Regions from separate parts of the Planotetraspora sp. GP83 genome, predicted to be linked through region 1. Evidence: riboswitches for the same ligand, from Rfam matches in the RefSeq annotation. Region 1 holds a riboswitch; the other holds the start of a gene.
What was found. Region 1 has a riboswitch for cobalamin ahead of ABH927_RS25290 (CbtB domain-containing protein). Riboswitches for the same ligand answer to the same signal wherever they lie in the genome.

Region 1 (7,224 bases):
GCCCGGTCCGGGGCGGAGCCTGCGGGTGGCCGTGGTGCGTTATCCCAGGATCTCGAACTTCACCGACATCGACGCCCTCGTGGCGGAGCCGGGCGTCGTGGTCAGGCTCCTCAGCTCGCCCGGTGACGTCGCGGAGATCGCCGAGGCCGACCTGGTCATCCTGCCGGGGTCGCGGGCCACGGTCAGCGACCTCGGGTGGCTCCGCCGTACCGGCTTCGCGTCGGCCATCGCGGAGCGGCGCGGGCCCGTTCTCGGGATCTGCGGCGGCTACCAGATGCTCGCGCGGTGGATCCGCGACGACGTGGAGTCGGGCGCGGGACTGGTCGAAGGGCTCGGCCTGCTCCCCGCCACCGTCGAGTTCGCGGCGGGCAAGACGCTCGCCCGGCCGGTCGGAGAGGCGTACGGCTGCCGCGTCGCGGCCTACGAGATCCACCACGGGATCGTGTCCAGGGACGGCGACGCCGAGCCGTTCCTGGACGGCTGCCGGGCGGGGGCCGTGTGGGGGACGACCTGGCACGGCGCGCTCGAGAACGACGAGTTCCGCCGCGCCTTCCTGACCGAGGTCGCGTCCGCCGCGGGGAGGACCGGCTTCGCGCCGTCGCCGGGGGTGTCCTTCGCCGCGCTCAGGGAGCGGCAACTCGACGCGCTCGGCGACCTGATCGAGCGGCACGTCGACACGGACGCGCTGCTCGCGCTCATCGAGAACGGCGCTCCTGACGGCCTGCCGGCGCTTCCGCCAGGCGGAGTCGCCAGCGACCCCCGTGGCCGGTGAGCGAGAGGCGGGAGAGCGGCTCGGCGTCGATCGCCCAGAACGCCTCGGCCGGTGTGCGGAGCACGTGGACGACCGCGGCCCTCATCACGGCGGGGTGTGTCACCGCGACCCCGCTCGCGGCTGAGGCCAGCCACGCGCCGACCCGATCGACGAGGGCGAGCACTGACTCGCCCCCGTGCGGGGCCGCGGACGGGTCGGTCAGCCAGGCCCGGACGCCCTCCGGATCGGCCGCCTGGACCTCGGCGAGCGACCTCCCGGCCCAGTGGCCGAAGTCGCAGTCGCGCAGCCCCTCGTCGACCTCGGCGTGCAGCCCCAGCCCGGCGGCGGTCTCCCCGCAGCACCGCGACGGGCCGCACGAGGCGCTCTTGACTCCGGCGTACAGGGGGGCGGCGTCGGAGGCCTGCCGCAGCCCCCGCTCGTCCAGTTCTTCGTCGAGGGGGAACGCCGCTCGGCGCATCGCCTCGGTGTAACCGTGACAAACAAGGACCAGGCGGACGGTCATTCGGACCCTTTGCTCAATTGACGCTGCGGTATGTCAGGTCGTAGCGTAAAGCGACATTAATGATGATGTGGGGAAGCCAGCGAGACTCTGGTACGGCCGCGCCACTGTGACCGGTCCTCCGGGACCGGGAGTCAGACCCTCCATCGTCACCGCCACCCCAATTGGGACGCGTGATCCCGAGGAGGCTCTTCCCATGGCTCAAGCCGCCGTTCCCCACTCCCAGCCCGTTCCGGTCAGCATTCCGGTCCGCGAGCTGATCCCCTGGGCCGTCTTCGCCGGCGTCCTGGCCATCGTCCTCCTCTACTTCGTCGGCGCGGAGCAGGGCGTCACCGCCCTGATCTCCGGGAACGGCGTGCACGAGTTCGTGCACGACGGCCGTCACCTGCTCGGCTTCCCCTGTCACTGACAAGGGGACGAGTCACCGCAATGGTGAGAAATCTGCTGGTCCGCGGCATGCTCGCGGGCCTGGTCGCCGCTGTCCTCGCTCTCGTCTTCGCCTGGGTCTTCGGCGAGCCGGAGCTCGGGCGTGCCATCGTCCTTGAAGGCGCCCACGTCGGGCACGCGGCGGAGGAGGCGGCCGAACCTGAGCCGTTCAGCCGCGCCGTCCAGTCGACCGTGGGCCTCGCCACGGCCGTCGGCGTCTACGGCGTCGCGATCGGCGGCGTCTTCGCGCTCGTGTTCGCCTTCGCCTACGGGCGCCTGGGCGCGCTTAGCGCGCGGGCCACCGCGGCCCTGATCGCGCTCGGGGCGTTCGTCACCGTCGCGCTGGTGCCGTTCCTGAAGTACCCCGCGAACCCGCCGGGGGTCGGCGACCCGGACAGTCTCCGGGAGCGGACCGTCGTGTACTTCGCGCTCGTCGCCGGCTCGGTGGCCCTCGCCGCCGTGGCGCTCTATCTGCGCCGCCGCCTCGCCCCCCGTTACGGCGGCTGGAACGCGGCGCTGCTGGCCGTGGCGGCGTTCCTCGTCGCCGTGACCGCGGCGTGCCTGCTGCTCCCGGCGATCGACGAGGTGCCGGCCCACTTCCCGGCCGCTCTGTTGTGGAGATTCCGGCTCGCCTCGCTCGGCACGCAGGTCACCCTGTGGGCGGGCGTCGGGCTGATCTTCGGCCCGCTGGCCGAGCGCGTGCTCACGTCCCGCTACGCCCCCGCTCCCGCACTCCCCGCGTGAGCGGGAGCGACCGATGACTCATGACAGAACGAGGCGAGATGCCTGACGCGCGCCACTATCCGTTCACGGCGATCGTGGGGCTCGATCAGCTCAAGCTGGCCCTGATCCTCAATGCCGTGTCACCGCGTACCGGCGGGGTGCTCATCCGCGGCGAGAAGGGCACCGCCAAGTCGACCATCGTGCGGGCGCTCTCGGCGCTGCTGCCGCCGGTCGCCGTCGTGCCCGGGTGCCGGTTCTCCTGCGACCCCGCCGCTCCGGAGCCCGCGTGCCCCGACGGGCCCCACGGACCCCGGCCCGACGCGTCGGTGCGGCCCGCCAGGCTGGCCGAGCTTCCGGTGGGAGCCTCCGAGGACCGCCTGGTCGGCTCGCTCGACCTCGAACGCGCGCTCACCGAGGGCGTGAAGTCCTTCGAGCCCGGCCTGCTCGCCGCCGCCCACCGCGGCGTGCTGTACGTGGACGAGGTCAACCTGCTGCACGACCACCTGGTGGACCTGCTCCTCGACGCCGCCGCGCTGGGCACCTGCTACGTCGAGCGCGACGCGGTGTCCGTACGGCACCCGGCGCGGTTCCTGTTGGTCGGTACGATGAACCCGGAAGAGGGCGAGCTGCGGCCCCAGCTCCTCGACCGCTTCGGGCTGACCGTCGAGGTGGCCGCGTCACGCGACCCCGGCGAGCGGGCCGAGGTGGTGCGGCGGCGGCTGTCCTTCGAGGACGACCCGGAGGGCTTCGCCGCCCGATGGACGGCGGAGGAGCAAGCGCTGGCCGCTCGCATAGCCGAGGCGCGGGGCCGCCTTCGTGACGTGGCGCTCTCCGACGCCGCGCTACGGCAGATCGCCACCGTCTGCGCCGCGTTCGGCGTGGACGGCATGCGGGCCGACCTGATCACCGCCCATGCCGCCGTCGCCCACGCGGCCTGGCGAGGAGGCACGGAGGTCACCGCCGAGGACGTGCGGGCCGCGGCCCGCCTGGCCCTGCCGCACCGGCGCCGCCGTGACCCGTTTGACGCTCCCGGCCTCGACGAGTCAGAGCTCGACGAGCTTCTCGACAACTCCAAGCCGGACCCCGACCCGGACACCGACCCCGACGGCGGGGCCGACAGCGCCGGGAACGGCCAGGCGGACAGCGCGGAGAACGGCCAGGCGGACAGCGCGGAGAACGGCCAGGCGGATACGACTACGAGTGGCACAGGAGATGGCGAAGCCGGTGGCGCCGGGAAGGGGCAGGCGGCCACGTCCACCGCGCGGCCGGGCGAGCCGTACCGGGTGCGTGCGCTGACCGTCCCGGGGCTCGGCACGGGCAGCCCCGGACGGCGGTCACGAGCCCGCACGCCGTACGGCCGGGTCTCGGGGTCGCGGACGCCGGTGGGCCGCCTCACCTCGCCCCATCTCACGGCGACCCTTCGCGCGGCGGCCCCACACCAGCGTGAACGCGGCAGGACCGGGCCGGGGCTGGTGGTGCGGCCCGGCGACCTGCGCGAGGCCGTACGCGAGGGCCGCGAGGGCAACCTCGTGCTCTTCGCCGTGGACGCGAGCGGGTCGATGGCGGCTCGCCGCCGGATGGAGGCCGTCAAGGGGGCCGTGCTGAGCCTGCTCCTCGACGCCTACCAGCGCCGTGACAAGGTCGGTCTCGTGACGTTCCGCGGTTCGGCCGCGGAGCTGGTGCTTCCCCCGACCTCCTCGGTGGAGGCGGGTGCGGCACGGCTGCGTTCCCTGCCCACGGGCGGGCGCACGCCGCTCGCCGAGGGCCTGCGCCGGGCCGCCGAGGTGCTGCGGGTCGAACGGCTCCGCGACCCGTCACGCAGGCCGCTGCTCGTCGTGGTCACCGACGGACGCGTCACGTCGGGCGCGACGGCCGACGTGGACCGCGCCGCCGCGCTGCTGCGCGGCGTGACCTCCGTCGTGGTCGACTGCGAGAGCGGACCCGTACGGCTCGGCCTCGCCGTACGGCTGGCGGGACGGCTGGGCGGCGAAGCCGTACGGCTGGAGGAGCTGGCCGCGGACGGGCTGCGCGAGCTCGTCCACGAGCGCAGGAAGGCGGCCTGACATGCCTCAGGGGAAGCCGGCGGCGGTGCCGGACGACGGCCTCACGACCAGGCAGCGGCGCACCCGGCCGCTGGTGTTCGTCCACACCGGCCCGGGCAAGGGGAAGTCGACCGCGGCGTTCGGGCTCGCGCTCCGCGCGTGGAACCAGGGCTGGCCGGTCGGGGTCTTCCAGTTCGTCAAGTCGGCCAAGTGGCGAGTGGGCGAGGAGCGGGCCCTGGCCGTGCTCAGCGAGTCGGGCGCGGGAGGCACGGTCGCGTGGCACAAGATGGGCGAGGGCTGGTCGTGGATCAAGAAGGCCGGCGCCGAGGAGGACCACGCCGCCGACGCCCGTGAGGGATGGGAGCAGATCAAGCGCGACCTCGCGGCCGAGACCTACCGGCTGTACGTGCTGGACGAGTTCACCTACCCCATCAAATGGGGGTGGATCGATGTGGAGGACGTGGTGGCCGCTCTCGCCGGCCGTCCCGGCATCCAGCACGTGGTGATCACCGGCAGGGACGCCCATCCGCGCCTGCTGGAGACCGCCGACCTGGTCACGGAGATGACCAAGGTCAGGCACCCCATGGACGCGGGCCAGAAGGGCCAGAAGGGCATCGAATGGTGATCGGCGCGGTCCGATCGCGGGGGAGGGGCGGGAGTGGCTGAGCTTCCGCGCCTCGTCATCGCGGCGCCCTCCTCGGGATCCGGCAAGACGACGGTGGCCACGGGGCTGATGGCGGCCCTGACGGCCAAGGGCTTCACGGTCTCGCCGCACAAGGTGGGGCCGGACTACATCGATCCCGGCTACCACGCGCTGGCCGCCGGGCGCCCGGGGCGGAACCTCGACCCCTGGCTCGTCGGTGAGGCGCTGATCGAGCCCCTGCTCCTGCGTGGCGCCGCCGGACTGCATGGCGCCGCCGGGGCCGGGATCGCCGTCATCGAGGGCGTGATGGGGTTGTACGACGGCGCCGCCGTACCGGACGCCGGAGCCGTGCCGGACGGCGCGTCCGGCGGCGACTTCGCGTCGACCGCGCATGTCGCGCGCGTGCTTGACGCGCCGGTGGTGCTGGTCGTCGACGCGTCCGGGCAGGGGCGATCGGTGGCCGCGCTGGTCCACGGGTTCGCGTCCTACGACACCCGGGTACGGATCGGCGGCGTGATCCTCAACCGGATCGGCTCGCCCCGGCACGAGCAGATCTGCCGCGACGCGCTCGCCGAGACGGGGGTCGCGGTGCTCGGGGCCATCCCCCGTACCGAAGTGGCCGCGACGCCCTCCCGCCATCTCGGCCTCGTGCCCCCCGCCGAGCGGACGGCCGAAGCGGTGCGCGCGGTGGCGGCGCTGGGCGAGCTGGTGACGGCCACCTGCGACCTGGAAGCGCTCGTACGGCTCGCCCGCGGCGCGTCCCCCCTCAACGCCCCCGCGTGGAACCCACACCAGGTCCTCGCCGGTATGCCTCCCGAGGAGGGCCGTGACGGTGACGGTGACGTGGTCGTGGCGGTGGCCGGGGGAAAGGCGTTCACGTTCGGGTACGCGGAGCAGGCCGAGCTGATCGAGGCGGCCGGGGCCACGGTGGCCGTCTTCGACCCGCTGAGCGACGAGACCCTTCCCGCTGGCGCGTCAGCCCTCGTGCTGCCCGGCGGATTCCCCGAGGTGTACGCCGCCGAGCTGTCGGCCAACGAGCCGCTCCGCCGGGAGGTCGCCGCCTTCGGCGGGCCCATCGTGGCCGAGTGCGCCGGGCTGCTCTATCTGTGCCGGGAGCTGGACGGCCGTCCCATGTGCGGGGTCGTGGACGCCACCGCCACCATGACGGGCACGCTCACGCTCGGCTATCGGCGGGCCGTGGCCGTACGCGACTCGGTGCTGACCCGGGAGGGGGAGCGCTACCACGGCCACGAGTTCCACCGCACGCGCGTCAGCCCGGCCAGTGACGTGCCGCCGCTCTACCGATGGCGGGACGGCGCCGACGGGTACGGCGGGCCGCGACTGGCCGCGTCCTACGTGCACCTGCACTGGGCCGGAAGCCCTCACCTCGCCCGGAGATTGGTGTCACGAGCGGCTCGCGGCGCATGAGCGGGCTGGTGACCGTCGTCGGCATCGGCGCCGACGGCTGGGCCGGGCTGTCTCCGGTCGCGCGGCGCGAGATAGGCGCCGCAGAGGTCCTCATGGGTGGCGCGCGGCAGCTCGCGCTGGTGCCGGACACCGGCGCGGAACGCGTCACGTGGCCCTCGCCGATGCTGCCGGCCGTCGAGGGGCTGCTGGCCGAGCGGGCCCACCAGGCCGTATGCGTGCTGGCCAGCGGCGATCCGATGTTCTACGGGGTCGGCACGACGCTTGTGAGGTTGCTCGGGGCCGACCGGGTCCGGGTGCTGCCGCATCCCTCGTCGGTCTCGCTGGCCTGCGCCCGGATGGGCTGGCCGGTCGAGCAAACGGCGGTCGTGAGCCTGGTCGGCCGCCCGGTGGAGTCGCTGCACCCCTTCGTACGGGGCCGGGTCGTCGTGCTGAGCGCCGACGCCGCCACTCCCGGGCGGGTCGCGGCGCTGCTGGTCGCGAGGGGGTACGGCGCCAGCGTGATGACCGTGCTCCAGCAGCTCGGAGGCCCGGGCGAGCGCCAGATGTCGAGTACGGCCGGGCGGTGGGAGGCGGAGGTCACGGAGATCGACCCGCTGAACGTCGTGGCCGTGGAATGCCGGCCCGACCCGGGCGTGCCGGCGCTGCCCTCCGTCCCCGGGCTGCCGGACGAGGCGTTCGAGCATGACGGGCA
Region 2 (7,224 bases), on a different contig from region 1:
ACCGTCGAGTGAGCCCGGGGTCCGGAAGGAGGTACGGCTCGCGCCGCGCCGGCGCGAGCCGTACCCCTAAGAGACCCCTAGGAGACCCCTAAGAGACCCCTGAAGGTCCCTAAGAGGTCATCCGCCGTAGCACTTGGGCCAGCCCAGCGCGTTGCGGGTGCAGTAGACGGTCCCGTTGTTGTTGATCCGCACGTAGGTGTGCCGGTTGTAGGTGTGGCCGTTGTGCTCGAAGCTCGTGCCGTCGAACGTGAACGCGTCGGTGTCCTTGAAGAGCCACCCGCACGAATCGGTCGAGTTGCTCCCGGACCGCACGTCGCAGGTGCCGCAGTGGGGGTACTGCCCTGGGTTGGCGAGAGGCGGGCACGAGCCGCCGGAGCGGTCGAACGACGCGGCCACGGCCGTGTGGCCAGAGCTGTTGTAGAGCTTCCCGCAGCCGAAGCTGTTGCAGTCGTCGGCGTGCGCGGTCGACGCGGTGAGGAACTGGAGCATGGCGAACAGCAGGCCGGCGCCCAGCAGGGCGGCGAGGCGAGTGCGGCGCATCGATCTGACTCCCTTAATGGCGTGATCTACGGTCCAGACTCTGGCCGACGCCTGCGCGCCCAACAAGGAGTCACGCCCGATCTGGGATGGGTGGGATGCCCGTCTCCGGGTTGACCGGCGTGTTCACCCGCTGTTCGGGACGCGCTGCCATACTTCCGCTGCGCGTCCGCAATCCCTGTGAGGAGGTTCCAGTGGCCGGATCGGGGGCAGCGCAAGAGTTCGCCCGCCTCCTTCGGAGACTGAAGGAGCGCAGCGGGCGCAGTTACGAGGACTTGGCCGGCGGGGCCTACGTCAGCGGCTCGACGCTCCACCGGTACTGCAACGGCCGCAGCGTGCCGCCCGACGCCGCGATCGTGGTCCGCATCGCCAGAGAGTGCGGGGCGAGCGCGAAGGAGCTCCAGGAGGTGATGGCCGCCTGGGCCGCCGCCGACACCGAGCGGCGCCGGGCACCCACCGTGGAGTCATCGCCGCCAACTGCCGTACCTGCGCCGCCGCCAAGTGCCGTACCGGCACCCGCACCGGCACTGGCACCGTCGCCGCCGTCCGCCGCTCCTGCGTCCAGGCCTCGCCGGATGCCGTGGGTGCGGCTGGCCGGCCTGCTCTTCACGCTCGTGTGGGTGGCGGCGAGCGCGTCCGCGGCCGGGCGAGGGCCGGACCACCGGCAGGTCTCCATGCCGCAGCGGGTCTCCGCGCCGCAGTGGATTTCCGGGCCGAGCTGGGTTCACGCGCCCACGCCGGTCGACCCGAGGATGTTCGGGGTCACCCTCAACTCGAACACCGGCACGATGCCCGGGTTCCGGATCGGGGCCGTGCGGTTCTGGGACAGCTCGACCCGATGGGCGGACATCCAGCCTCGTCGCGGCGAGTACGACTGGGCCACGCTCGACCGCCTGGTGGCGGGCGCGGACAAGGCCGGGCTGCCCCCGCTGTACGTGTTCGGCGCCGCTCCCGCGTGGGCCGCTCCGGGCGCTCCGCTCGGTCCCTACAGCGACGGCTCCCGCGCCGCCGGTCCGGACGACCTGGCCGACTGGGACGCGTTCGTACGGGCGGTGGCGACCCGGTACCGCGGGAGGATCGAGGCCTACGAGCTGTGGGTGCTGGCCAACGATCCCAGGTTCTACAACGGCTCGCCGCGGAGTCTCGTGGAGATGACCCGCCGGGCCGCCGGCATCATCAGGGAGGCCGACCCGCGGGCGGTCATCGTGTGCCCGGGGATGGGCCGCTTGTGGGAGGCGAAGGCGCGCGAGGCGCTGCGGAGCTTCGCGATGCTCGGCGGCTACCGGTACTGCGACGCCGCGGGCATCAAGCTGTTCCAGCGGCACCCGGCGGATCCCCCCGAGACGATGCTGGAGATCGTCCGGTTCGTGGATCGGGCCATGCACGAGGCCGGTGTGCACCGGCCCCTCTGGAACACCGGCACGACGTACGAGATCCCGCTCCAGGGATCGCTCGACAGCCAGGCGGCGGTCGACCACGCCGCCCGGTTCTACCTCGTCGGGCTCTACGGCGCGAACTACAACCTCCGCCGGATGTACTTCTACAACTGGGGCGGGACGAAGATCCCCATCGTGCTGCAGGCCGAGGGCGGCGCCCCCACCCGTGCCGCCCTGGCCGTCGAGCAACTGCAGCGCTGGCTGTCGGGGGCCCGGCTCCGCGCCTGCGGGCGAGGCCTGCCCATCGCGCTGCCCGAGAACGTCTGGCAGTGCGAGTTCACCATCGCGGGAGCCCGGGGAACGCGTCCCGCCGTCATCAGGTGGACCGACGCGGGCATGGCCGACACCGTCCCGCCGCCCGGCGCGACGAGCGTCCGCCACCTCGACGGCACGCTCACCAAGCCCGGAGACATGATCCGCATCACCGAGGAGCCGGTGCTGATCGAGTCCTGATCGGGGGTTCGAATCCCAAAGCCGGAAATATGGTCACATGGCGTAATTAGCCGTACTCTGTCCGTATCGGGAGCTTCTGGGGAGGTGCCGACGTGCGACGCCGGGCGGTTCTCGTGCTGGGGGCGGGCGTGGCGGCCCTCGCGGCCGGGTGCGGGACGGACGGCCCGCCGTCGCAGGGCGACATCTCCCTCGTCGTCCCGGGGTCCGCCGGGAACCTGTGCGACGGCTTCGCCCGCGAGCTGAAGGCGCTCATCGAGGGCCGCAAGTGGGCGCGCAGCGTGAACATCAGGAGCCGGCAGGGGGACGGCGGGAGTGGGACGCCGTCCGTCGCGCGGTTCGTCGCGGCGGGACGCCGAGGCGACCTGATGGTCGCGGATCCCGCCCTCATCGCCGTCGCGGCGATGGACCGCGCCCGGCCCTTCGCCGTCGGCGCCTCGCCCCTCGCCCGGCTGGCCGGTCAGTGGGAGGTGCTCGTCACCTCCCCGGACTCCCGATTCCGGACGTTCGACGACTTCGCCGCCGCCCTGCTCCGCGACCCGTCCGGGGCCAAGGTCGCGGGCGGGGCCCCGGGCGGGGCCGACCACCTGCTCTACGGTCTGACCGCCCAGGGGCTCGGCGTGGACCTGCGGCTGCTTCACTACACCTCCTTCGGAGACTGCTCTCAGGCGGTCGCCGCGATGCTGGACGGCCGGGCGACGATCGGGTTCGGCGGCCACGGGGACGTCGCCCGGCACATCGCGGCCGGACGGCTCCGGCCGCTGGCCGTCTCCTCGCCGGAGCGCCTGGCGGGGGTGGACGCGCCGACCCTGGTCGAGTCCGGGGTGCGCCTCATCTACGCCGACTGGTTCGGCCTGCTCGGCCCCGGCACGCTGGGAGACCGGGAGCGCGACGCGCTGCTCGATCTCTGCCGGGCCGTGGACGGCTCGCCCTCCTGGCGGCGGGCGTGCGCCCGTAACGGCTGGACGCCGATGTGCCTCGCCGGGGACGACTTCCGGCAGTGGCTCACCAGCGAGGCCGGCCGTACCAAGCGGGTCCTCGGCGATCTGGGGCTGCTGTGACGGACACAACCTGTAGGGGTTGTTGCGTCGCATGGCACTAGATGTAGGATCCACACGTTGCTGGTTCACCCCAGGGTGAGGCAAGAGGGAACCCGGTGGGAGTCCGGGACTGCCCCGCAGCGGTGAGCGGGAACGACCGCCGTCAACTGAGCACTGGGCGCGATGAGACGCGCCTGGGAAGCGACGGCCATTAGGACCGGCGGGCGAGAGCCGTACCGGATGCCCGCGAGTCCGAAGACCTGCCGGTGACGTGCGCGCGGACCTCGCGCGCACTCCGCCGGGCCTCGCGGGAGGGTCCGCCGCGGTACGGCACGGCGCCGCCGTGCGCGTGCCGAGGTGTGCCCGTCTCGCGATGCTCTTGAGTTCGCGAGGGAGAGCACGTGACACAGACGACGATCGCGGATCCGCGGCAGAGCCGGTGGCTGGCGATCGAGGAGGCGGCGGCCGGGGTCGTCACCGACCCGGAGAACTCCAAGGTCGCGGCGCGGCTGCTGGGGAGCCTGATCGCGGACGACGTGGCCGCGCACGGGGTGCGGAGCTTCTCGGAGTCGGTCGCCGCGACGCACGAGGCGGGGCTCCTGCACGACGGGATCGCCGGATTCGTGGCGGCCAACGCGGCGGAGCTCGACGCGCTGATCGATCCGGAGGCGGACGGCCGGTTCGAGTACTTCGGCCTGCGGACGGTCTACGACCGCTACCTGCTGCGGCACCCGATCACGCGCGGCGTGCTGGAGCGGCCCCAGCACTTCTTCCTGCGGGTGGCCTGCGGGCTGTCGTCCTCGGTGGGTGAGGCGTCGGTGGCTGAGGCGTCGGTGGGTGAGGCGGCGGTCGCGGAGGCGGCGGAGCTCTACCGCCTGATGTCCACGCTGACGTACCTGCCCAGCTCGCCCACGCTGTTCAACTCGGGCGCGCGCAGGCAGCAGCTCTCGTCGTGCTTCCTGCTCGACTCGCCGCGCGACGAGCTGGAGGGCATCTACGAGCGGTACGCCCAGGTGGCGCGGCTGTCGAAGTACGCGGGCGGGATCGGCGTCTCGTGGACCCGGGTCCGGTCGCGGGGCTCCCTCATCCGGGGCACGAACGGGCTCTCCAACGGCATCGTGCCGTGGCTGCGGACCCTGGACGCCTCGGTGGCGGCGGTGAACCAGGGCGGCCGCCGCAAGGGCGCGGCCTGCGTCTACCTGGAGACCTGGCACGCGGACATCGAGGAGTTCCTGGAGCTGCGGGACAACACGGGCGAGGACGCCCGGCGCACGCACAACCTCAACCTCGCCAACTGGGTGCCGGACGAGTTCATGCGCCGGGTCGAGGCCGACGGGGTGTGGTCATTGTTCGACCCCAAGGAGACGCCCGAGCTGACCGACCTGTGGGGCGCCGACTTCGACCGGAAATATCGCGAGCTGGAGGACTCCGGGCGGTTCGTGCGGCAGGTCTCCGCGCGGGCGCTGTACGCCCGGATGATGCGGACGCTCGCCCAGACCGGCAACGGCTGGATGACGTTCAAGGACGCCGCCAACCGCACCTCGAACCAGACCGCGCTGCCGCGCAACGTCATCCACCTGTCCAACCTCTGCACCGAGATCCTCGAGGTGACGAGCGACGCCGAGACCGCCGTCTGCAACCTCGGCTCGGTCAACCTCGCCGCTCACCTCGACGCGGGGGATCTCGATTGGACGCGGCTCCGCGCCACCGTGCGCACCGCCGTACGGTTCCTTGACCGGACGATCGACCTCGGCTTCTATCCCACGCCGGAGGCCGAGGCCGCCAACCGGAGGTGGCGCCCCGTCGGGCTCGGCGTGATGGGCCTGGCGGACGTGTTCTTCGCGCTGCGCCTGCCGTTCGACTCGCCGGAGGCGCTGGCGCTGTCGACGAGGATCGCCGAGGAGATCGCGCTCGCGGCGTACGGCACGTCGGCCGATCTGGCGGCGGAGCGGGGGCGCCATCCGTCGTACGAGGAGACCAGGGCCTCGGACGGCGTGCTCCACCTGGACCACTACCCGTGCTCGCCGTTGCATCCCGGCGAGTGGGCCGCGCTCCGGGCCAGGATCGCCGAGACCGGCCTGCGGAACTCGCTGATGATCGCTATCGCGCCCACGGCCACGATCGCGTCCATCGCCGGCTGCTACGAGTGCATCGAGCCGCAGGTGTCGAACGTCTTCAAGCGGGAGACTCTCTCCGGAGAGTTCCTCCAGGTCAACCGCTATCTCGTGCGTGACCTCCAGGCCCGGGGGCTGTGGACCCAGGCCATGCGCGACGCCATCAAGCGGGCGGACGGCTCCGTGCAGGACATCCCCGGCATCCCGCAGGAGCTCCGGGCGCTCTACCGGACCGCCTGGGAGCTGCCGCAGAAGGCGCTCATTGACCTGGCCGCGGCGCGGCAGCCGTACATCGACCAGGCGCAGTCGCTGAACCTCTTCATGGCCACCCCGACGATCGGCAAGCTCTCGTCGATGTACGCCTACGCGTGGCGGTCGGGCCTGAAGACGACCTATTACCTGCGTTCGCGCCCCGCGACGCGGATCGCCCAGACGACGGTGTCCGCCCCGGCGGTGGACGCCGAGGCGATCGCCTGCTCCCTCGAAAGCCCCGAGACCTGCGAAGCGTGCCAATAACTCCGCGTGATCATGCAGACATTCCCGCGAAGGCCGGCTGACCTGCGCCGACCGTGCGCGTGATCATGCACGCCTTCCCGTGAACGCCGGGTGCCCAGGGGGTGCGCCATTCGTGATCATGCAGCTGCCCGGCAGTGCATGATCGCGTACGGCACGTGCGCCGGTAGACCTGCATGGTCGGGACCCTCTGCATGATCACGATTGAGGTTGGCGCAGGTCATGCCGGATGCGCGGGAACCTGTGCATGATCACCACCAGAGGAAGGTGACAAAGATGATGTTGCTCGATCCGGGGATGGACCTGACCCTGCGGCCCATGCGGTATCCGGGGTTCTACGAGCGGTTCCGCGCGGCGATCCGGAACACGTGGACCGTGGAGGAGGTGGACCTCCACTCCGACCTGGCCGATCTGGCGAGGCTCGACGACGGCGAACGGCATCTGATCAACCGGCTCGTGGCGTTCTTCGCCACCGGTGACTCGATCGTGGCCAACAACCTCGTGCTGAACCTCTACCAGCACGTCAACGCCCCCGAGGCGCGGCTCTACCTCAGCAGGCAGCTGTTCGAGGAGGCGGTCCACGTCCAGTTCTACCTGACCCTCCTCGACACCTACCTGCCCGACCACGACGAGCGGGCCAAGGCGTTCGCCGCCGTGGAGCACATCCCCTCGATCCGGGACAAAGCCGAGTTCTGCTTCCGGTGGATCGACTCGATCAACGGGCTCGACCGCCTGGAGACCAGGGACGACCGGCGGCGGTTCCTGCTCAACCTGATCTGCTTCGCCGCCTGCATCGAGGGCCTGTTCTTCTACGGCGCCTTCGCCTACGTCTACTGGCTCCGCTCCCGCGGCCTCCTCGGGGGCCTGGCCACGGGGACCAACTGGGTGTTCCGCGACGAGTCCATGCACATGGAGTTCGCCTTCGACGTCGTGGACACCGTGCGGCGCGAGGAGCCCGGCCTCTTCGACGACGACCTCGGCAAGCAGGTCACCCTGATGATCGAGGAGGCGGTCGCCGCCGAGCTGGCCTTCGCCCGCGACCTCTGCGGCGACGGGCTGCACGGCATGAGCGCGGAGCAGATGCGGCAGTATCTCGAATACGTCGCCGACCAGCGGCTCGCCCGGCTCGGCCTG

Region 2: it holds a riboswitch for cobalamin, as region 1 does, so the genes downstream of both, ABH927_RS08790 (ribonucleoside-diphosphate reductase subunit alpha) here and ABH927_RS25290 (CbtB domain-containing protein) in region 1, are expected to answer to the same signal.

What each region holds. Positions count from the first base shown of each region.
Region 1 is NZ_JBGCBZ010000019.1:165,576-172,799, forward strand. Features, by position in the region: gene ABH927_RS25280 (cobyric acid synthase) at 1-772, shown strand, start outside; gene ABH927_RS25285 (histidine phosphatase family protein) at 696-1,274, opposite strand; cobalamin riboswitch at 1,292-1,434, shown strand; gene ABH927_RS25290 (CbtB domain-containing protein) at 1,468-1,680, shown strand; gene ABH927_RS25295 (CbtA family protein) at 1,701-2,441, shown strand; gene ABH927_RS25300 (putative cobaltochelatase) at 2,480-4,483, shown strand; gene cobO (cob(I)yrinic acid a,c-diamide adenosyltransferase) at 4,485-5,087, shown strand; gene ABH927_RS25310 (cobyrinate a,c-diamide synthase) at 5,121-6,533, shown strand; gene cbiE (precorrin-6y C5,15-methyltransferase (decarboxylating) subunit CbiE) at 6,530-7,224, shown strand, end outside.
Region 2 is NZ_JBGCBZ010000005.1:27,978-35,201, reverse strand. Features, by position in the region: gene glmS (glutamine--fructose-6-phosphate transaminase (isomerizing)) at 1-12, shown strand, start outside; gene ABH927_RS08805 (hypothetical protein) at 118-540, opposite strand; gene ABH927_RS08800 (helix-turn-helix domain-containing protein) at 732-2,426, shown strand; gene ABH927_RS08795 (Bug family tripartite tricarboxylate transporter substrate binding protein) at 2,519-3,484, shown strand; cobalamin riboswitch at 3,529-3,746, shown strand; gene ABH927_RS08790 (ribonucleoside-diphosphate reductase subunit alpha) at 3,865-6,093, shown strand; gene ABH927_RS08785 (ribonucleotide-diphosphate reductase subunit beta) at 6,367-7,224, shown strand, end outside.